4 regions of the Oceanobacillus kimchii X50 genome follow, and region 3 is predicted to be linked to each of the others. Evidence: riboswitches for the same ligand, from Rfam matches in the RefSeq annotation. Region 3 holds a riboswitch; each other region holds the start of a gene.

Region 1 (5,465 bases), 760 kb from region 3:
CCACAAGCTATGGTGATAAATAGTAATGGCAATAGACTTTTATCTGGACTCTCATTAATAGCTGGTGCTGAAATACTAGGATTTGTGAAGATTAGTCCTAAATAGAGAATGCCTAATCCTACTACCAACTGATGCGAATTAATAAAATCTCTTGGTTGTAGTAATTTCCATACCGGCAATGTCGAAGCAATATAAACATAAACCATTAAAATGACAATCCAAATTAAAAATGCTGTTGATACACTTCCTAATCCAAACAACCCAGCTCCATCTTCTCCACCCATAAAACGCACAAGATCAATTTGTAAAAAGTCAAATCTACTTGCTAAAATTGCTGTTAAATACATAATTGCAAGCGCAACAAGTGAAGGGATTAACATTTTTTTACTTCGTTTATAAGCAGCGTATCCAATCCAAATTGCTAAAGGGATTTGAATGAATACTGGCAAAACACTAGATGGATAACTAATAAATAAATTTGAAATTACCCATGCAAAAACTGCATTTACCATCAAAACTAATATTAATATAATAAATAAAAATAATAGCTTTCCTCTTCTACCAATTAACTTATCTGCGATAGTACCGACGGAGTATCCTTTATTTCTAACAGATAATGCTAATGTTCCAAAATCGTGAACTCCTGCAGCAAACACCGTACCTAAAACTACCCATAAAAAAGCAGGTAACCATCCCCAGTAGATTGCAATTGCGGGCCCAAGTATTGGAGCAGCACCTGCTACAGAGGTAAAATGATGTCCCCAAAGAACAAATTTATTGGTCGGAACATAATCCACACCGTCCTTATAACGATGTGCAGGAGTGACATAGTTTGGATCTAATCGAAAAATCTTTTCCGCTACAAACTTAGAATAATAACGATAACCCAATATAAAAATAACAATACCGATTAGAGCAATAACAATAGCATTCAATTGCATACCTCCTCTTAAAAATATATTTGTATCAACTTATGTGTAAGCGCTTTTATTTAGTACAACCTAACTACTCTGAATCTATTTTTTATGTACTATCTTTTTTACAATTTAAAAATTGAATACTTTTCGTCATCAATTATCATCACCTCCTTTATTATATTATTAGAATTATTCTAACATATTCGACAAATTTGTATAACCTATTTTTAATTAATTTCAATTAAAAAATGCCCTCACACGTTCTGTAACCTCCAATTATTATTGAAATTGAAGTCTACGAAACAAGTAAAGGCATCGTAATTTGATTGTCTTATCACAGTTCTAAAGAAAGATAACTCCTACGATTGTTGCTATAATTAATCCGACTATTACAGGAATGAAATTCTTTCTAACCAAATCCATTACAGATACTCCACAAAAACCTGCTATTGCAATTAATGATGACCAAGCAACAATGGTGCCGCCACCCGTCCATATAGCTCCTAATTGACCAATACTTGCTAGTGTAGCAGCATCTACTCCACTTGTCTGAAGAGAAGCAGCTAATGCTCCCGTTAAGGGCAATCCTGAAAAACCAGAACCGTCTAAACCAGTAATAATTCCAATGATTAACACACTGAAAGCAACTAAAAATGAGCTTTCTGGTAGATATTGTTGAATGGAAGCAACAATATCAAATAATAATGCAGGCCCTTCTTCTACACCTAATATTTTGCCTGAGAACTCGGGACTACCAAGAAAGAAAAAGCCAGCGATAGGTATAACTGGCCCCATAGCTTTAAAAGCAAATACAAAACCATTAGTAATATGACTTCCTACATAGTCTAGTGCGTTTTGTTTTCCAAACGCTACTGTTGAGAGCAATAACAATATTACTGCAACTCCACCAACAAATGCAGCTCCATCACCACCTACTAATTCTGTATTCGCAATAAACTTACCATACATCATATACACGACTACAGCCAACAAAGCAATTGGTACAATAACTGCAAATAGTTTACTCCATGTTTGTAACTGTTTCGTTTTAGGATGGTGTACAGAATGCTCCGATTGCTGCAGCTGTTCTAATTCTCTTTCATTTTCCGGATCATTTTTTGAACGAATATGTTTGCGATAGAGTGTGTATGCAATTACGATTGCAACTCCACCAGCAACTAATGAGAGGATAAGTGAACGATCTGCAACGATACTTGTATCTATATTTGCTGCAGTTGCCGATAGGTTTGGAGCAACTTGGACGATATAATCAGATGATAATGCCATGCCTTGACCGGCAATTGCAATTGCAACTGCAGCTACCATTGCCGGTAACCCCGCACTAATTGCAGCAGGTACCAATAATGCACAAATTAACGGTACCGCTGGAGTCGGCCAAAAGAATAATGAAATTACATAGGTTACCCCTATTAATACAAAAAATGATACGTGCCCATTTACCATTACTCTTTGTATTGGCTGTATCATTCGCACATCTGCTCCGAGGTCTTTTAATGAATGTAATAAGGCAAGCATAAACGTAATAATCAAGAATATACTGAATAACTCTTGTGCTGCAACTAGATTAGCATGAAAGATGGCTGTAAATCCTGAAACAATACTGCCATTAAATACCCATGATAATATGAAAGTTCCTAATAAGGTCGGCAGTACAATCCCTTTTCGAAAAATCATTGTGATGATAATTACGAGTGTAAACAACCCATAAATGAAATGCGCTAGAGTTAATGTCATCCTACATTCTTCCTCTCTTTGAATGTACTATAGCCTATGCAAAGAGAAGTGTTTTCGCTACTGTAACTATCTTTCACTTAATAATAAAAGCCTGAGAACTTTTGGTCCTCAGACTTTGTTTGTGTGAGCAAATTGCCTACTTTGATTGAAGTAATGTTTTTGGTTGTTTATGGAATAAAAAGAATACAGCTAAAGCACTCAGTATAAAAGAAGGTAACATATACGAGCCATTATACAGAAGAGAATATAACCACGCTGGTTGTCCTTCTACTGCAGATCCAAAGAATACAATCCCTGCAATATAATGTGCAATAAAACGTGCAAATGAACCGATAAATACCCCTAGAGTAATTAAAAATAAGTATGATTTGATCTTATTTTCTCGAACATTTTTTTGTACTGCTTTTGCTACAACTCCTGCTAAACCAATAACTGTAAATGCGATTGCGTAATCTATGAATCCTTGTAATGGCACCATTACATATGCAGTCCCTACAGCAATTTGTAACATTCCCCATAGAAATCCTGATAATAAGCCACCTTTTAGTCCCCACCGAAACGCAACAATGAATATTGGAATCATCGCAAAATCAATAGAGCCGCCTTGTGGCCATAATTTTATTTGTAACGGAATTAAATCTAGTAAAAGTGCAAGCGCCGTAAATACAGCAACCTCGACTAAAAATAATGTCTTTATTTTTGTCATTATCTACTCTCCCCTTTAAGGTCAGAAACCGTTTTTTCACACAACAAAAAAGTAATGCCAAAGGGAAGCTTCTTGATGGGACTGCATTATACAGCCTTTGCTCCGCTCACACATTACTACTAACCATCAAAAAGACTACAATCCCTACGCTAGTATTAACTATCAGGTTCAAAGGGTCAGAACAATCATTGTCCACTCTCAGCCATATGGCTCCCCTTGCAGGCTTTTCTATTTACTTTTTTGCTATATTTTATTGTACGTTAAACTGGTTATTTATACAATAGTTTATAATTGAAGAAATGTCTCAACATCTTCCACACATAAGGAGATTGCCTCTTCCCAAAATCCATCTTTAGTTAAATCAACATGTAAATGTTTTTGTGCTAATTCTTCTACAGACATTCTTCCGGTATCCCTCAGTAAAGCTATATAATCATCTTCAAAACTTCCACCTTTTTCTTGGGCATGTTTATAGATTCCGAGACTAAATAAGTACCCAAATGTATACGGGAAATTATAAAAAGGTACTCCAGTTATATGAAAATGCATTTTTGAAGCCCAGAAGTTTGGATCATATTCATCCAATCTATCGCAGTACGCTTCTTTCTGTGCTTCTACCATCAATTGATTTAAGCGGTCTACCGATACCATTCCTTTTTTTCTTTCTTCATAAAAACGCGTCTCAAACAAAAATCGGGCATGTATATTCATAAAAAATGCAATACTACGCTGAATTTTCACTTCGAGTTGGGATCGCTTTTCTTCCTTTGTTGCCGCAGATTGTACAGATGCATCTGCAACAATCATTTCCGCAAAAGTAGAAGCAGTTTCAGCTACATTCATTGCATATCTTTGATTCAATCCATTAACATCATTCATTACATGTTGGTGATAAGCATGTCCGAGTTCATGAGCCAACGTCGCGATATTAGAAGACGTTCCAGAATAAGTCATAAAAATTCTTGTTTGTTCACTGTTTGGAAAGCTTGTACAAAATCCACCAGGACGTTTTCCTGGTCGATCTTCTGCTTCTATCCAATTTTTTTCAAAAGCCATTTGAGCAAAGTCTGCCATTTTAGGACTAAATTTCGCAAAATGATTAACGATAAATGCTGCACCATCTGAATAACTTTTCTTTTCTTCTTTTTTTCCAATTGGAGCACCAATATCATAAACACTTAATTTATCCAGTTCTAATAATTCAGCTTTCCTGTCTAAGTACTTTACAAAATGATGTTTATTTCTTTCTATTGTGCCCCACATCGCATCAAGAGTTTCTTGCTTCATACGATTTTTTTCTAACGGTTCTTTTAAAACGTTATCCCATCCATAATGCTTATAGGTTTGTAGTCGAAATCCTGCCAGATGATTTAATGTTTGGCTGATTAAATCTGCGTCTTTTTTCCACGCTTTAGACATTTGATCGAATACATACTTTCTGTTTTTACGATCTGGATGATTTGCTTTATTTGCAGCCTGTCCAACGGAGTACGCTTTTATTTCTCCATCTTCCTCAAGTTCAACGTTCATCTTCCCAACAATAGTTCCATACATTTGATTCCATGCATGATATCCATCAACGGAAAGGTCATTTTTTAACATTTCCACTTCTTTCGATAATTGTTTCTGTGCTTTGTCTCGTTTTTCTCTTAACACAAAGTCTAATTCTTTTAATTCAGGTGTGCTTATTAATTCTTTCCATTCTTTCTCTGGAACTCCAGCTACTTTTTGATCAATTAATGTGGTTAATCCTTCCATCTCTGCTAATAAATCACTGCGCTCTGCAACAAGAAGATTGGCTTGCTCATCTTTTACGTCTTGAGCGCTTAGACAACTAACAAAAGCAGATGCTTCACGAAATTCTTTTTGTAACTTCTCCAAATTTATAAAAAGTTTAGCCCATTCATCTAAATTAATAGATGACAGATTGATGTGGGTAACTTGTTGTGATAATAAAGTTATATCTTCTCTTATCTGTTGAACATGCTCCCGATATTCCTTAGAATCGCTTCCTCCTGGGAAGATCGTATCTAAATCCCAGACTGGTGTGAGTGTAACTGACATCAAATCTCTCCTTCATTTTAGAA
Region 2 (5,465 bases), 210 kb from region 3:
TTGGGGGAGCAAATATTCTCTTAAAAATGATCGGGCCTCTGTATCTATTAGCGAGTCACCGCTTGTTGCAACCATAACTGGGTCCATAACATAAGGTGCATCCATTTTCTCAATTTTTTTGGAGATTATTTCCATCATTTGTTTATTGGCAATCATTCCCGTTTTAAGGGCATGAATAGGCATATCCTTTATTATAACTTCAAGTTGATCTTCAATCATATTGATTGGCATATGATGGACGGAAGTTACACCAGTAGTATTTTGAGCTACTACGGAAGTAATGACAGACATGCCGTATGTTTGAAGTTCTTGAAATGTTTTTAAATCTGCTTGTATTCCAGCTCCACCACTAGGGTCTGTGCCGGCAATCGTTAATGCACATGATACATTATTCATTATTTATATCCTCCTTCAATGACGGCCACTCCTCAGTAGACATAGCCATTTCCCAAAATAAGTATTCTAATTGACAACTCTTTCGGAAAGCAATTTTCATACTTGCTTTTTCTTTTTCTGAAGCATGACTCGCATGTTCATCAAGTCGTTCACACATTTCCTCAACATCTTGTTTGGTATTTGCATAACATTGAATCCATATTTGAAATGGGTGATTATCCGATACTTGCCACGTTTCATTTAGATATTTTCCGATCTCATAATACGTCCAAGGGCATGGCAAAAGCGCACTAATTGCTTCACCTGTAGTTCCTGTTTGGGCATGATACATCATATGTTTAACATAATGATCTCCTGTTGGAGGTAATGGCTGTCCTTGTAAGTCTTCGTAGTTTACATTAATATACTCACAGAAACACAGATGGGCTTGGATTTCGTCATGTAATGAAAACAGCATTAGAGCACTAAAGTAAGCGATGTCGTTACGATGATTTGCATTACCAATAGCTGAGCCAATAGTTTTCATAAATCCATTTAAATAAGCATAATCCGCTTGAACATAGTGACGAACTGCATCTACGGATAGTATTCCCTTTCCTATCCCTTCTACAAACGGGTGATTTTTTATAAGTGTAAAAATATCTTTGTTTTCTAATCTTAGTTCTTCTGAGAATTTCATGAGTAATCTCTCCTCTGAGTGTGTGAGAGTTCTGGTTTCACTTTATGAACTCGAGATAAAATAAACCAACCTATGGACGCTCCTGAAACACTACTAATGATGAATGCTGGTAGAAATGCAAGCGCACCAACACTCGATCCCATTAAAAAGTTAGCAAAAGGAACAGCAAGAAAAGAACCAATAATCCCGGTTCCAAGTATTTCTCCTGTTACTGCTAAACGATGACGCCGCCATTTTCGATAAAGTATCCCTGCAAAAAAAGCGCCAATCATTCCTCCGGGAAAAGCTAGTAATGTTCCTATCCCTAAGAGATTTCGAAGTAAACCAATCATTAAAGCAACACCAACAGCAGGTCCTGGACCAAGTAACACTGCTGCCATAACATTTACTGCATGTTGAACAGGATACGCTCGTGCGACACCAGCAGGGAACCATAATAACTGTGAACCAATCGTTCCAATGGCAACAAGGACAGCCATCAATGTTAAGACGCGGGTGTTTTTCACTTTATCTCTCCTTTCTAAAACAAACAAAAAACCAGGTCCAATTAAAGGACCTGGTTTTGGTATACTGAGAATGTAATCATCAAAATTATTGACTACTTCCCTACGCTGGTATTAACCAGATCAGGTCCATAAGAGTCGGAAAGTAGGTGCTTTCCTCTCAGCCCACACATAGTACTGGGCACCCCTAGTAGTTGCTTTTCGTATTTATTTACTTCATATTAACTGTAACAAAATAAATAAATTCTGTCATCTGAATACATAAAATTGGGATTCAAAGGGGACTGAGATAGATGCTTCAATTAAGAGAACTAGAATATCGACAAGGTGACCACATCTTGTTTTCGACGTTTCATTTAACGATTCAAGAAGGGGAAGTTGCAGCGATTCATTCCTCCTTAAATGTTAGGCAGATGTTAATAAAAATGATTGTTGGAGATAAAAAAATTAATAACGGTAGCATCGAATTAAATGGAATTACATTAGAAGATAAAGTGAAGTATTTTCAAGCGTTAGGACTACAACTATTGAGTAACGGTCTTTACGAACGAATGAATACAAAAGAGTATTTTCGATTTATTGAACAACTATATCAAACAAAGGTCAACCATCAAGAATTGATTGAAAAACTACAATTACATGAAGTGAAGGATAAGCCAATTAGTAAATTAACAGAGTCTGAACAAAAGCGGGTTCATTATGGGAAAACAATTATTCAGGATGCATGTATTTATCTTTTTGAAGAGCCGGATTTGAATGTTGACTTAGAAACGAAACGAGTATTGGTTCATGTTTTAAACCATCTTAAGCAGAATAAAAAAGGTGTATTAATACTGACATCTAATATGGAAAGTGCAATTACATTAGCAGAAAGAGTTTACCGACTTAACGAGGAAGGGTTACAAACAGTTGAAATTAAAACAGAAGAAAATGAAGAGAAGCAAGAGATAGACGAAGTTTCAGAAGAAGAGTTAGGAAAGCAAGATTTTTCTTTTCAGCTAAATAAAATACCTTCGAAAGTAAATGACAAGATAGTACTACTTGATCCTCCAGAGATTGACTACATTGAAAGTGATGAAGGTCAAGCTGTAGTACATATGAAAGGGTCATCGTTTCGAACAGCATTTACGCTTCGTCAATTAGAAGAAAAATTAGAACATCAAGGATTTTTCCGATGTCATCGATCTTATATCGTAAATTTACAAAAAGTACGAGAAGTAATTACCTGGACGAGAAATAGTTACAGTCTTGTTTTGCAAGATAAAGAAAAAACTCAAGTACCGTTATCGAAAGCAAAGTTGGTTGAATTAAAGCAAATTTTAGGAGTCGATTAAGCTCCATTTAACCTATTAGGTACTCCATTCATCGGAAATTTAGTGCGAATACCTTGATATAACAGTATTCTGAAGATGCAAATGAAAATTGGATTTTCAGGAGGGAATTACATGACTTCAGTCATTGAGGTAAGTCATTTAGAAAAAGTTTATCAAAATAAGCAAGCACTTAACGATGTAACTTTTCAAGTCGAGAAAGGAGAGACATTCGGTTTTTTAGGACCAAGTGGCTCAGGAAAAACAACCACAATAAAAATATTAACTGGACAATTAACACACACTTCTGGAATAGCAAAAGTATTTGGTGTACCAGTTCAACAATTAAAATCGCCAGCTCAACGAAAACGATTTGGAGTGGTTACAGATAATAGTGGTTTGTATAACCGTCTCACTATCTACGATAATTTAAAAACGTATGCGCAATTATATGATGTGCAAGAGAACCGCATTAATGAAGTGTTAGAGATGGTTCGTTTACAAAATGAAGCAAAGCAACAAGTTGCCAAGTTATCAAAAGGTATGACACAGCGCGTGCTCTTGGCAAGAGCATTACTTCATAACCCTGAAATATTATTCTTGGATGAGCCAACTTCAGCATTAGATCCCGTGAACTCGAAGCACATTCATGAAGGATTAAAAGAATTGAATAAACAAGGAACAACGGTATTTTTAACAACACATGATATGGAAGAAGCAGATCATTTATGTCATCGTGTAGCATTTTTGAATAAAGGTTCTGTGCAGTTATTGGATGGCCCTAAAAATTTGAAGAAGCAATATCGTGAAGAGAAAGTGTTGCTAGAGCTAAGGGATGGTAGAGAATTGGAATTACCTTTAGCCCCTTCTATTGCTAATGATATTCAACGATATATTTCAGAAGATCGTATAGAAACCATCAGCACAAAAGAACCAACTTTAGGGGATATTTTCGTAGAAGTAACGGGGAGGGAACTAGTATGACTTTTTCTGTAAAACGTTTTATGGCAATTTTTCAAAAGGATTTAAAAGACTTATATCGTAATATGTATGTCTCTTCAACGATTATCTTACCACTCGTATTTGCGCTCATATATGGACGGATGGATGTTGTTCCATTAGAAATTCATATATTTATTATCAGCATTTCTTTATCTATGGTAGGTGCCTTTCTTCAATGTGCAATTATTGCGGAAGAAAAGGAAAAGAATACACTTCGTGGTTTGATGCTTTCACCTGCTACCATTACGGAGATACTAGCAGGAAAAAGTGCCGTAACAATAGTTATCACATTAGTAATTACGTATATCTCTATGTTGATTTCAGGATTTTCACCTTCTAATCTTATACCGGTAATAGTAGGAGTTGTATTATCTCTTGTATTCTTTATTGCGCTAGGAACTTGGTTAGGATTAATCACTCGTTCTGTTTTAGAAGCTTCCATCTATATTTTACCTGTAATGTTTATATTTGGAATGTCTAATATGTTTATTGGGTTTGCAGAAGAATATCCTTTTCTGAAAGTGTTAGAATATACACCAGCTATTCAGTTATTTGAAATAGCGAATATAACGAACGGGACTATTGCCGATTATTGGCAACCTTTTGCAATTATTGGTGCTTGGATAGTTGTTGGTGCTGGATTAACAATCTTGTCCTTCAAGAAACGAATGATGGATTAATATAATTGCCACGTTTTATTTAATAAACGCAAAAGAATAGTTTTATAATTGACTGGAGTCCTTCGTTTGCTTAAGTAGCGGAGGACTCTTTATGTTGTGCCCGAGAAATTTTGAGTCACTCTATAAGGGGTAGCGTCAGGAAAATGCGGATTTACAACGTTAAGGAAATTTTCAATATTAAAAAGCCTAATTTCTCAATTGAGAAATTAGGCTTTCATTGCTTCATTAAAGCGCCCGATTCTTAAAGATGTAACCTGTTTCCAATTTTAAAAAAAAACATTAAAGAATATTCACTCCTATTTTTGGAACAATACAATTGATTGTATTAACGAATAAGGAGGTTAATTAGAAATGGATAAACAAAAATTAGCTGATCATGAATCAATGGATTTACATGAAGTTATTAATTTCAAAACCCTGTGCTTAGCGAAATCAAAACTAATGCAAGGACTCGTATTTGATCAAGATTTGAGAGCATTAATGCAAAAAGATGTTGAACAATCCATGCAAGCGCTTGGAGAATTACAGGCAATTTATCAACGTGCACCTTTTGAAGCTCCTGTTCCACAAAACCGACCAACACCGATAGTAAATTGAAAAGGAGGCAAATTCATTGAATAATGACTATTTAGACCCTATAAACTCATTACATGTACCTGAGCTAGCTGATACCACATTTGCCATGGATTTCCTCCTTCGTGCTAAAGAAGGTGTGCGCAATATTGCTGTCGCATTAACGGAGTCCGCATCTCCTGATGTTAGAACCCTCTTAAGAAAACAGTTAATGCAAGGTATTGCCATGCACCAGGAAATTTCAGAATTAATGATTAATAAAAAATGGTTCCACCCATACGAATTAAGTGAACAGTATAAACTAGATCAACTCTCTGCCAAC
Region 3 (5,465 bases):
CCGAAGCGTTTATGGCTTTCGATTTGAGATGCAACTACATTGGACATAATCTCTCTACCATTTTTTACTACAGAGGCTGCAGTCTCATCACAACTTGTCTCTATACCTAATATAATTGTATCTTTTTTCATTTTACATTCACCCACATCACTATGGCATCCTCATGATTATCCGTGTAATACCTTTTACGAATACCACCAGGAACTAAACCAAATTTTCTATATAAGGACTGTGCTGCTATGTTTGATGCACGCACTTCTAGTGAAAGACGTTCTACTCCTTTTGATATGGCAAGCTGCATCACATAACGAAATAACTTTTCACCTAGTTTATTTCTACGATAACTTGGTAAAATAGCAAAATTTGTTATTTGCGCATCATCTAAAACAATCCACGAACCAATATAACCAACTATTGTATGCTCTATTTCAACGACATAATAATACGCATGAGCATTTTCTATTAATTCTTGATAAAAAATATCCGTTGTCCAAGGTGTTTGAAAACATGCATTTTCTACATGTAAAACTTCAGGAATATCAGTAAGTTCCATTGGACGTATCGTAATATTATTCATTCGCTTGATGTTCCTTCTGACTTTTTTGCCAATTTGCTTCTGCTTCCGCTAAACGTAAATAATTAGGGACGAGCTCATGAATGGATTCCGATTCTATATTCATCCCTGCAAGACCTAAATGCGAAGCTTTTGGAAGATGATAGACAGATTCAGGGATAATTGCTAATTCCCCTAATTCCTCTTTAATTAATTCTTTAAATTCATGAATATCTGGACTCAAGAATACTACCTTTTCGCCCTGCTTTTTTAATTTATCAAGCATGGAAGTCATAAGTAAATTTTCTTCTTCGATTACTTTTTCAATTTTATTATCATTAAATTGATATCCACCAGTAAACACTAATCCTCTTCTCGCATCAAAGAAAGGACATATAATTCCGTTAAAGAACTTTCCTTGATATGCGAGTACCTCTAAACTGGAGACACCTACTACTGGTATTTGTAATGCCCAAGCCATCGTCTTTGCAGTAGATAGGCCTATTCTTACTCCAGTGTATGACCCGGGACCTTTTGCTACTATAATTCGATCAAGATCTTCTGGTTGTATAGATACTTGATGCATAAGACTTTCAACAGCAGGCATTAAACGAACGGAATGATTCTTCGTGAGATTAGTTGTAAGTTCTGCGATTATCTCTCCATTCTTTAATAATGCCACACCTAATACTTGATTGGAAGTATCGATTGCAAGTATATTCATACATAAACTCCTAACCGTGTAATTCGCTTACTACTTGTTCAAAATGAGATCCTCGAGGATACAAATCAATTTCACGAATATCTTCATTATCCGTGTACTGAATAGATATATCTAAACGATTCTCGGGTAAGAATGGCTCAATAAACCCTGCCCACTCAACTACAGAGACTCCATTCCCATGAAAATATTCATCAAAGCCAATATCTTCAAGTGAATCCTCCAAACGATAGACATCCATATGATATAAAGGCATTTTCCCACGATATTCTTTCACGATTGTAAACGTAGGACTCGTAATATGACGCTTCACTTCTAGTCCAGAAGCAATTCCTTTCGTAAACGTTGTTTTACCAGCACCTAGCTGACCTTCTAACGTAATAACATCACCAGGATGCAACAACTTTGCTATTCTCTGGCCGAGAGTTTTAGTCTCTTCGGGAGAACGAAGCTGTATTTTCATTTAATTCACCTACTTCAAATGCGTATATCCGCTTTTTTTAAGCACTTTACGCACATCATTATCTTCTATATAAACAGGATGCTTGTTTTCTTCTATAACATTACCAATTATCGTTAATTGGGTGTTTGTCTGCTCAGCAGCTTTTTTTACTACATCCCAATCGTACTTAGCGACTGTGCCGAGAAGTTCAAAATCTTCGCCACCAGATAATTTCCACTGATACTGTTGCTCATACGTAAATTGATTAAAAGAACGTGAAACTGGTATGTCATTTTCACTTAGAACTATAGACACATTAGAGGCTTCTGCAATTTCACTTGCCTCATTAGCAATCCCATCACTAACATCATTTAAAGATACTCTTTCCAGACTTTCTAGAGCTTGCGCAAAAGCCACTCTCGGTTCTGGTTTTCGATGTCGACCTATATAAAAATCTTGATCAATATATCTGTTGTTTTCATTGGTCAGGATATGAAACCCTGCCTGAGAGTCCCCTAACGTGCCCGTAACAAAAACAATGTCTCCTTCTTTAGCATGCTGACGACATCGAGCTTTATTTGTGTTGGTATATCCAATTACTGTAATAGAGATTGTTAATTGTTTACCTGAAACGGTGTCTCCACCAATAATATCCATATGATATTTCGACGCTAAATCATCCATACCTAAATATATCTGGGACAGTTCCTCTTGAATCCAATTCTTTGGTATAACGATAGAAACTAAATAGAAACTAGGTGAAGCTCCCATTGCTGCTAAGTCACTTATATTGGCTCCTAATGCACGATAACCTATATGATATGGTTCCATTGTAGAACGAGAAAAATGTACATCCTCTACAAAGGTATCTACTGCAGTAACAATATCCATCGAACTTCGAAAAACCGCGGCGTCATCTCCAATTCCTTTTAACAGAGAAGACTGTTGATAAAACTTCGGCTTAATCGAATTTATAAAAGAAAACTCATCCATTTAAAATCACCATTCTTTGTATTCACTACCAACTATCATAGCAAAAACAAAAGAAAAAAGAAAAAAATTGGACGACTAAATTATGTCTACAAACTAAAAAAACACAGGTTTCAATTAAAACCATGTGTTCTACAACTTCTAATATAATTTTCATGGCGGTCCGGACGGGACTCGAACCCGCGACCTCCTGCGTGACAGGCAGGCATTCTAACCAACTGAACTACCGGACCAACTTTTTACTTATGTATGGCATCCAGTATTTCAGTGAATCTGGATCTTACTATAGTAATATTAAATAATTTGGTTGCGGGGGCAGGATTTGAACCTGCGACCTTTGGGTTATGAGCCCAACGAGCTACCAGACTGCTCCACCCCGCGATATGACTTATGATATGGAAAATATGGTCATACACTTCTATGTGTTATACTCACATATTATATCCAATCTAAGGATAAATTATCCTTGCCTGGCGGCGTCCTACTCTTGCAGGGGTAAAACCCCAACTACCATTGGCGCTGAAAAGCTTAACTTCTGTGTTCGGCATGGGAACAGGTGTGACCTTCTCGCTATCGCTACCAGACAATCCTTAAAAACAAGGACAAGTAATATTATATCCATATAACTATAAAAAAGCAATACCTTTTTATAATTTTTTTATATTTTTTTATTTCATCGTTTGTTTTTATGAAAAAACAGCTTGTAAACGTTGAAGTGAAGCTCTAGTATCGCAAAACAAATTACTTCTTCTAGATTACTTTTAATTATAATAGTCGACTACTTCCAAAGCCAAGTCATTGCTATAAAACTGTCACTAAAATATTCGTTGTATTAAACTTAGTAATTACGGAAATTGACTCATATGAATAATTTTACTTTTAAGAAAAAATGAAATAAGATATAGGTAGAATAAATAAAAATCCACTAGGGGTGCCATTTGGCTGAGATAAGATTCATTTCTTAATCCCTTTGAACCTGAACTGGTTAATACCAGCGTAGGAAAGTGGAGTTGGCAAGTTATACCTATTCTTTAGCTGTATACACAACCACTCCATTTTCGGGGTGGTTTTTTTGTTCTTCATTCTAATTTTTAGAGAGGAGATTTTTTGATGGATACTATTACAAAAATTAAAGAAGATAAGCCGTTTATTTTTAATATTACCAATGAAGTTGCGATTAATTTTGCTGCTAATGGTTTAATCGCAATCGGAGCGTCACCTGCGATGTCCCATACTCCAAGAGAGGCAAAAAACTATGGAGAAATTGCCGACGCAGTAGTGCTGAATCTTGGGACATTAACGGAAGAACGTGGAGAAGCAATGTTAAAGGCTGGAATAGCAGCAAACGAAAATGGGGTTCCAGTTATTCTTGATCCCATTGCAGTTGGAGGCACAGATTTTCGGACGGAAATCATTGATGACATACTTACAACGGTAAAGCTAGCCGTAATACGTGCTAATGCAGGGGAAATAGCTGTGTTGGCTAGTAAGCTAGAAAAAGCAAAAGGGCCAGATTCCATTATTCAAGAAAACGATCCAGAAATAGCAAAAACAGTCGCTAAAAAATATGATACGGTTGTCATTTCAACTGGAAAAGTTGACGTTGTGACCGATGGTGAGCGAACTGCGTTATGTAAAAACGGGCATGCAATGCTACAAAACATTACGGCTAGTGGATGTTTACTTTCATCTTTTGTTGGACCTTTTGTGAGCGTAGTTGATGATTTTTATAAAGCAGGTATATATGCTGTAACAAGTTATGGCATTGCAGCTGAATTAGCAATGGCAAAAGCAGCGGGGCCTGGAACATTTATTCCAGCCTTACTCGACGAGTTGTATTTTCTATCGGATGAAAAAGTAGAAAAATACAAACAAGTTCAAGAACTATAAGGATATATTTCATTATGGAAAGAGGGAAAGCAAATGGAAAATCTTCTATTTATCGAGACAGGGACAGGAGTAGATGTACATGGACAAGATGTGAATATTGCATCAGAACGAGCAGTAATGCATGCAATCCATACCAATTCTATGCCAGGAATGAAGAAAATTCTACCAGATGGTGATTTAGATAAGATGAAGGTACATGTAAAACTGGGCATCCCATTGGATCAGGAAAAATTGGATCACTACAGAATAAAACAATTAATTCCTTATGGCACAGTCACTGTTGAGGTCTTGCCTGGAGGCATGGCAACAACTAGTGGGATTTTTCTGGAAGATCAGCAGGATAAAAACGATTTAATGTATATTGTTAATGCTGTTGTAGAAGTAGGCTATTAAACAAAAATTAAGGAGGATTCTCTATGCGTTTTTCAGAGTCATTGCGAGAGGCAACGAAAGAGAGTTGGGAGTTAAGTTTAAATCATCCATTTGTACAGGGTATTGTAAGTGGTGATTTGCCACTAGAAACATTCAAAAATTATATTCTGCAGGATATCTATTATTTGAAGCATTACGGCAAGGTGCATGCTTTTGCGGCTGCCCATTCAGATGACTTTCATGTTGCTGCTAAACTGGCTGAAAAAGCAAAGAAGACAGCTGAAGCAGAGTTAACGGTGCATAAGGAGCATGCAGAAATTTTACAGATTACAGATGCGGAAATCGAGAATTTTAAACCAGCACCAACTGCCTACGCGTATACATCACATTTGTACCGTGCGTCGTTGTCCGGAAGTTTAGCTCAAATTGTAGCCGCAATGCTGCCATGCTACTGGTTATATGCGGATATTGGTTTGACCTACAGGGATGCGAAACCA
Region 4 (5,465 bases), 680 kb from region 3:
TTCTTGCTAGCAGTTGATTTCAGTTGTTGTAGATTCATATAGCACCACCCAAAGCAATTATTTGTCTCATTATTACATCTCCTCAACCTATATTATACTGCAATTTTATCTTTCGGTTTTCTAACAAAACACATAATTGCTGCAACGATATACAGTAAAGTATGAATACCAAATCCTGTAAAAATAAACATACCTGTTATACAGCTAGCTGAAATAAACAATATACCGGATAACTTACTATTTACTTTCAATTTTAGAACACCTATTAATCCCAATATAAAACTAATTAAATACATAACTGCCGGAAGCCATAATAGATGTAGAAAAATAGAAAAGATTATAGGTAAATCTCCATGAGGGACAGCAGATGTACCCTCTCTTAGATTCACATTAATTATAAGTGCAAAAATCCCAAGAAAAATTACAAATCCTGCATCGACACAAACTGCAATTGTACTCAAAATCTTTTCAATAGATCGATTCACTCATTTCTCTCCTTTCATTCATCCGTGTATTTTTGTTAACTCTTTTTTCTCGTAACCATAGCCCACAGTAAATCAACACCTATCATAGTTAGATGTATCTCGTAAAAGGCTTTTAGTAATTATAATATTATTAGTCATATGAATACTTTCTTGTGAATAGTATAATTTATCCAAACACATACTGCCAAATATTCTAAGAATGAGATTCGAGTTTTACATTATATGATGCTAAATGCTTGCTTATAAAAAAACAAGCTTATATAATATATTCAAATATCATTTAAATTAATCCCAAAGGGGAGTAGCATAATAGCAGCTGTCGTCATTACAGGAGGAATCCTCGGCACTGCTGGCAACTTTTTATTAAGTTGCTTGCGAGACCTTTGCTCAATTTAGTGGGCAAAGGTCTCTTTTTATGGACTTATTGCCACACTTTTAAAAGGAGGTAATTATATGTCTAAACTCACAAAATTATTAAAATCAAAAGTGGTAAAAGAAGGAATGAAACAAGCTCAGAAACACGCTCTACCATTAATTAAGAAGAAACTAGCAAAAAGGAAAGGTAAGTTTAAATAATAATGAATTCATCTCAATACAACTTCTATGTCTCTACCGTTTCATTTTCAAATAAAAATAATCAAGTAAAAGTACTGAAACATCACCCTGATTTGCAGGTTTATGGGACGGGAAGAAGTGCTGTTGTATTTAAAGTGAACGGAGAGCATAGAGTCATTAAAATATTTTATCCACCTTTTGAAAAAACAGCTATTCAAGAAAAAAATAACTATGAAAAACTAAAAGGCAGTAGTTATTATCCAACCATTTATGAGTCTGGACCCAACTATTTGGTAATGGATTTGATTGAGGGAAAAACTTTTTTTGAATGCTTGGCGGAAGGAATTTTATTAAAATCAGACTATGTACACCAAGTTGACAATGGATTACAATATGCAAGGGACGTTGGTTTAAATCCATCCGATATTCATTTACACAATTTGATTGTCACAAAAGAAGGTACGATTAAAATTATTGATGTTGCTCGTTTTTCTCAGGAAAAACAATGCACTCAATGGCAAGATTTAAAAAATGGATATGAAAAATACTATCATCGAACTTATTTTCCTACTAAAATTCCAAAATGGATAATGAATAGCGTTTCCAAACTATATCGGCTTCGTAATAAATAGTCTATTTAATAATAGGTTAAGACAAAAGGGTTTACTCAAAAGATAAATTCGAATGATTAGTTTAAACCAGAGATATACTCCGCTTATCTAACTAGTGACTGGTGAGATTCTGATTGCTCATAACACCTGGTAGACTTTCACCCCACATAAAGTATATTTCTACCGCTAAATCTTATTATCATTCTTCTTTTGAGCAACCCGTTTTACTTTGTCTATGCCCTACTTATGGTACTCAGAAATTAAAATCCAGTTGAGTGTTTTCTTGCTTCTCTACACCTTTCATATATTTAATTCTTCGTTGAGCTGCTGCGTTAGATACTTGTTCATCCGCATGGTATGAGGAACGAACTAGTGGACCAGCTTCACAATGGGAAAAGCCTTTTTCTAAGGCAATATTTTTCAGTTCTTCAAATTCATCTGGGTGATAGTAACGCACTACCTCTAGATGTTTTTTCGTTGGCTGTAAATATTGGCCAAGTGTAACAATATCCACATTATGATTTAATAAATCATCCATTGCTTGAATAATCTCTTCTTTTTCTTCTCCTAGACCAACCATTATACTAGATTTTGTTGGTGTTTTTGGAGCTATTTCTTTTACACGTCGGAGTAACTCTAATGAACGGTCATACGTAGCCCTAGCTCGCACCCTCTTGGTAAGTCTTCGAACGGTCTCAATATTATGATTAAAAATATCTGGTCCACTATCCATTAATGTATGGAGACTTTCATAATCTCCTTTCATATCAGAAGGCAAAATTTCAATAGTACAACCTGGATTTTTTCTACGAATAGCTCGGACAGTTTCTGCAAATACTGCTGCACCGCCATCATTCAAATCATCTCGAGCGACTGCTGTTACTACCACATGTTTTAAACCCATTACGGTGACAGAATCAGCCACACGTTCTGGTTCTCCCCAATCCAGCTCATTCGGCAGCCCTGTTTTTACTGCACAGAATCGGCATCCCCTTGTACACGTATCTCCTAAAATCATAAATGTAGCTGTTTTTCTTTCGCTCCAGCATTCATGTAAGTTTGGACAGCGTGCCTCTTCACAAACTGTATTTAACCGATTATCACGCATCAGCTTTTTTAAGTTTCGATAAGATTTGTTTGTATTAATTCTTGTTTTTAACCAATCTGGCTTTCGTACATGAGTTTGTTGATTAGACATGTGAAACAGCTCCTTTTATATTACTCTTCGAATATTTAGCTTCGGCAATCTGATACACTTCTTTCCACTGTTCTTCTGTCAACGTTATTGGCTCTAATTCGATATTTAAAATTTCTGAAAAACCTTGTTGAAAAGCATCTCTTACCACTTTATAGGATTGCTTTTCTCCTAACTCCTTATTAATAGTAGTCGCTCTTTCATAAAATCCTTGTCTCTTTCTTTTTTTTATTTGATCTGTTGGAAATTGTAATAAATCAAATAGCATCTCCACATTCATAGATATAGGGATTGATCCATGTTGAAGTAGTATTCCTTTTTTCCTTATTTGTGCGTTCCCTGAAATTTTCTTTCCATTTGCAAGCAATTCATAAAATGCGGGTTGCTCAAAACAAATCGTGCTTCGATTTTTAGAGATTGGCTCATGTGCATAATCTACTTCAATCCCCAGCAATTGATAGGCTCTTAATATACCTTTTGATAAATCGTAATATGCTTGACGAATAGATGATGCAACTCTCTCATGCCTTTCTGAAATGACAATACTGTATGTCAATTCATCATCATGCAGGACAGCACTTCCACCGGTCATTCTTCTTACCAATTGACATTGATGCTTTTTAATACCTTCAAGATCAATTTTACCATCTACTTTCTGAAAATATCCTATAGAGAGTGTCGGTTCATTCCATCGATAAAATCGCAAAGTTGGTGGAATTTCACCTTTTTGATGCCAATGCAACAAAGCTTCGTCTAGTGCCATATTAATCGCTGCATCTTGTGGAGTGTTTTCTACGAACGCCCATTTTTCTCGCAAAGATTTTTCCTCCTTAGCGAACTTTTTCACTTTAAGTGTGGGTTTAAAAGGGTGGATGAAAAGGACCGAGAAGATCGAGGCGGCTTAGCTTTGAGTACCGGAACGTATGCAGTTAATACGTGAGGAACTAAAGCAAGCCAACGAGCTTCCACAGGATGTGGTGATTTCTGCGTTGTCCACAGGACGTGGGCGATCTTAGCAGAAGTTCCCCCCTGATCTGTGTTATTTTCACCAGACTCTTTGAACAACCTCTTTGAAACAAACAAAAAGACCACATTCATCATGAGAGAATGTAGTCAATATACTTATGCCTATTGACCACACTTCCTCACGCAGGCATTATCCTGTTCGAGTATAAAGGGTCTAAACAATCCAATGTTCATCTCAGCTATTTACCATAGCTCCCCTAGTGTGAAAAAAATTCTATTTAAATGTCATTTACTAACAACCCAAGCTTACCAATAATGGAATATAATGTAAAGATACTTTTTTACTCCGTTTATTTAGCAAGGACCCTTAAAAGTCTAGGTCAAATTTTCACTCTTCTCCATCCAATCTTTTCCTTCAATTTGTCTGGTTACTAACATACTTGATACGGTATCACCAGTAACATTAACCATCGTTGCAGGCGGATCAACCACTACTCCAATGGCAGTTATGATTGGTAATGCTTCCATTGGTAAACCATACAGTGTGATTATCATCATTTCTCCCATAAATCCGCCACCTGGAATTCCACTCATCACAATTCCAGACAACAAGCATATTCCAATAGCAGTTAGGAAAGTATCAAATCCCGAGAAATCCATATTGAATACGCCAAAGACAAATGCAATTTTAAGCATTGCAGATAAACACGATCCATCCATATGAATCGTTGCCCCTAAAGGAAGTACCGTTTCACGAACATCCTTTGGAACACCAATACGTTTAGCCGCTTGTAAGTTTACAGGTAAAGCAGCGATACTACTTCCAGTACCAAGTGAAGTTGCTGCCGGAGCTAAGATATTTTTCCAAAAACGAGTAACTCCCTTCTTACCACCAGCAAGAAATGCATATAAGGTAAAGCCAATTGCAAAATATAATACGGAAACTGGGTAATAAATGATAATTGCTTTCGCATAATCCCCAATTAATTCCGCTCCAAATTCTCCAACAAGTGCTGCAAAGTACGCTCCAAGACCAATTGGGGCATAGTACATCACGAGTTTTATGATTTTCATAAACACTTCAGAAGCACTAGTTAGAAATGTAGCGAATGGTCTACCCTTCTCCCCAGTTAAACCAGTCGCTACACCAATCAATACAGAAAAAACAATTAGTGCTAACATATTGTCTCGGGAAAATAAATCAACAAAATCTGGTACTGTAAACGTATTAACCAATTGTTCCGATAAGCTTTGTTCTTCCACATTTTCTGGTGTATCCAAGGGAATATTTACACCAGAACCCGGTTCAAAAATAACAGTAGCAACTAACATAAATACAGATGCAATTATTCCTGTAACAACAAAAACCGTAATCATAGAGCCCAAAATCTTCCCAAGACGTTTCATACTATCCATACCAGCAATCGCTGATGATATGGTAAAGAAAACTAAAGGTATAACAATCATAAATAACAAATTAATAAATAAATCCCCAAGTGGTTTAATAATAGTAGCTTCTTCACCAAATAAAATCCCTATAATACTCCCAATAATGATTGATGCCAGTAAAATAATAGGAAATCGATATGCTTTTAATTTTTCTTTCATGTATCTCACCTTCATTATGTAATTTCATTTCATTAACTTAGTATA

What was found. A riboswitch is a leader RNA that binds a small molecule or an ion and turns the genes downstream of it on or off. The one in region 3 is predicted to bind thiamine pyrophosphate.
Region 1: it holds a riboswitch for thiamine pyrophosphate, as region 3 does, so the genes downstream of both, thiT (energy-coupled thiamine transporter ThiT) here and thiM (hydroxyethylthiazole kinase) in region 3, are expected to answer to the same signal.
Region 2: it holds a riboswitch for thiamine pyrophosphate, as region 3 does, so the genes downstream of both, thiW (energy coupling factor transporter S component ThiW) here and thiM (hydroxyethylthiazole kinase) in region 3, are expected to answer to the same signal.
Region 4: it holds a riboswitch for thiamine pyrophosphate, as region 3 does, so the genes downstream of both, C794_RS06995 (lipoate--protein ligase family protein) here and thiM (hydroxyethylthiazole kinase) in region 3, are expected to answer to the same signal.

Annotation. Positions count from the first base shown of each region.
Region 1 covers NZ_CM001792.1:1,395,793-1,401,257, reverse strand. Annotated here, with positions in the region: gene C794_RS07390 (carbon starvation CstA family protein) at 1-935, opposite strand, end outside; gene C794_RS07385 (hypothetical protein) at 1,260-2,672, opposite strand; gene thiT (energy-coupled thiamine transporter ThiT) at 2,809-3,378, opposite strand; TPP riboswitch at 3,502-3,605, opposite strand; gene C794_RS07375 (M3 family oligoendopeptidase) at 3,664-5,442, opposite strand.
Region 2 covers NZ_CM001792.1:424,073-429,537, forward strand. Annotated here, with positions in the region: gene thiD (bifunctional hydroxymethylpyrimidine kinase/phosphomethylpyrimidine kinase) at 1-396, opposite strand, end outside; gene tenA (thiaminase II) at 389-1,075, opposite strand; gene thiW (energy coupling factor transporter S component ThiW) at 1,072-1,581, opposite strand; TPP riboswitch at 1,662-1,777, opposite strand; gene C794_RS02420 (LytTR family transcriptional regulator DNA-binding domain-containing protein) at 1,872-2,912, shown strand; gene C794_RS02425 (ABC transporter ATP-binding protein) at 3,024-3,872, shown strand; gene C794_RS02430 (ABC transporter permease) at 3,869-4,570, shown strand; gene C794_RS02435 (hypothetical protein) at 4,922-5,167, shown strand; gene C794_RS02440 (spore coat protein) at 5,184-5,465, shown strand, end outside.
Region 3 covers NZ_CM001792.1:633,557-639,021, reverse strand. Annotated here, with positions in the region: gene tsaD (tRNA (adenosine(37)-N6)-threonylcarbamoyltransferase complex transferase subunit TsaD) at 1-131, opposite strand, end outside; gene rimI (ribosomal protein S18-alanine N-acetyltransferase) at 128-577, opposite strand; gene tsaB (tRNA (adenosine(37)-N6)-threonylcarbamoyltransferase complex dimerization subunit type 1 TsaB) at 570-1,277, opposite strand; gene tsaE (tRNA (adenosine(37)-N6)-threonylcarbamoyltransferase complex ATPase subunit type 1 TsaE) at 1,288-1,737, opposite strand; gene thiL (thiamine-phosphate kinase) at 1,747-2,709, opposite strand; tRNA gene C794_RS03575 (tRNA-Asp) at 2,863-2,939, opposite strand; tRNA gene C794_RS03570 (tRNA-Met) at 3,011-3,087, opposite strand; rRNA gene rrf (5S ribosomal RNA) at 3,175-3,290, opposite strand; TPP riboswitch at 3,624-3,726, shown strand; gene thiM (hydroxyethylthiazole kinase) at 3,817-4,596, shown strand; gene C794_RS03555 (Lin0512 family protein) at 4,630-4,989, shown strand; gene tenA (thiaminase II) at 5,013-5,465, shown strand, end outside.
Region 4 covers NZ_CM001792.1:1,311,997-1,317,461, reverse strand. Annotated here, with positions in the region: gene C794_RS07015 (DUF4064 domain-containing protein) at 93-485, opposite strand; gene C794_RS21175 (hypothetical protein) at 939-1,061, shown strand; gene C794_RS07005 (protein kinase family protein) at 1,064-1,672, shown strand; gene lipA (lipoyl synthase) at 1,905-2,849, opposite strand; gene C794_RS06995 (lipoate--protein ligase family protein) at 2,842-3,663, opposite strand; TPP riboswitch at 3,972-4,081, opposite strand; gene C794_RS06990 (dicarboxylate/amino acid:cation symporter) at 4,188-5,420, opposite strand.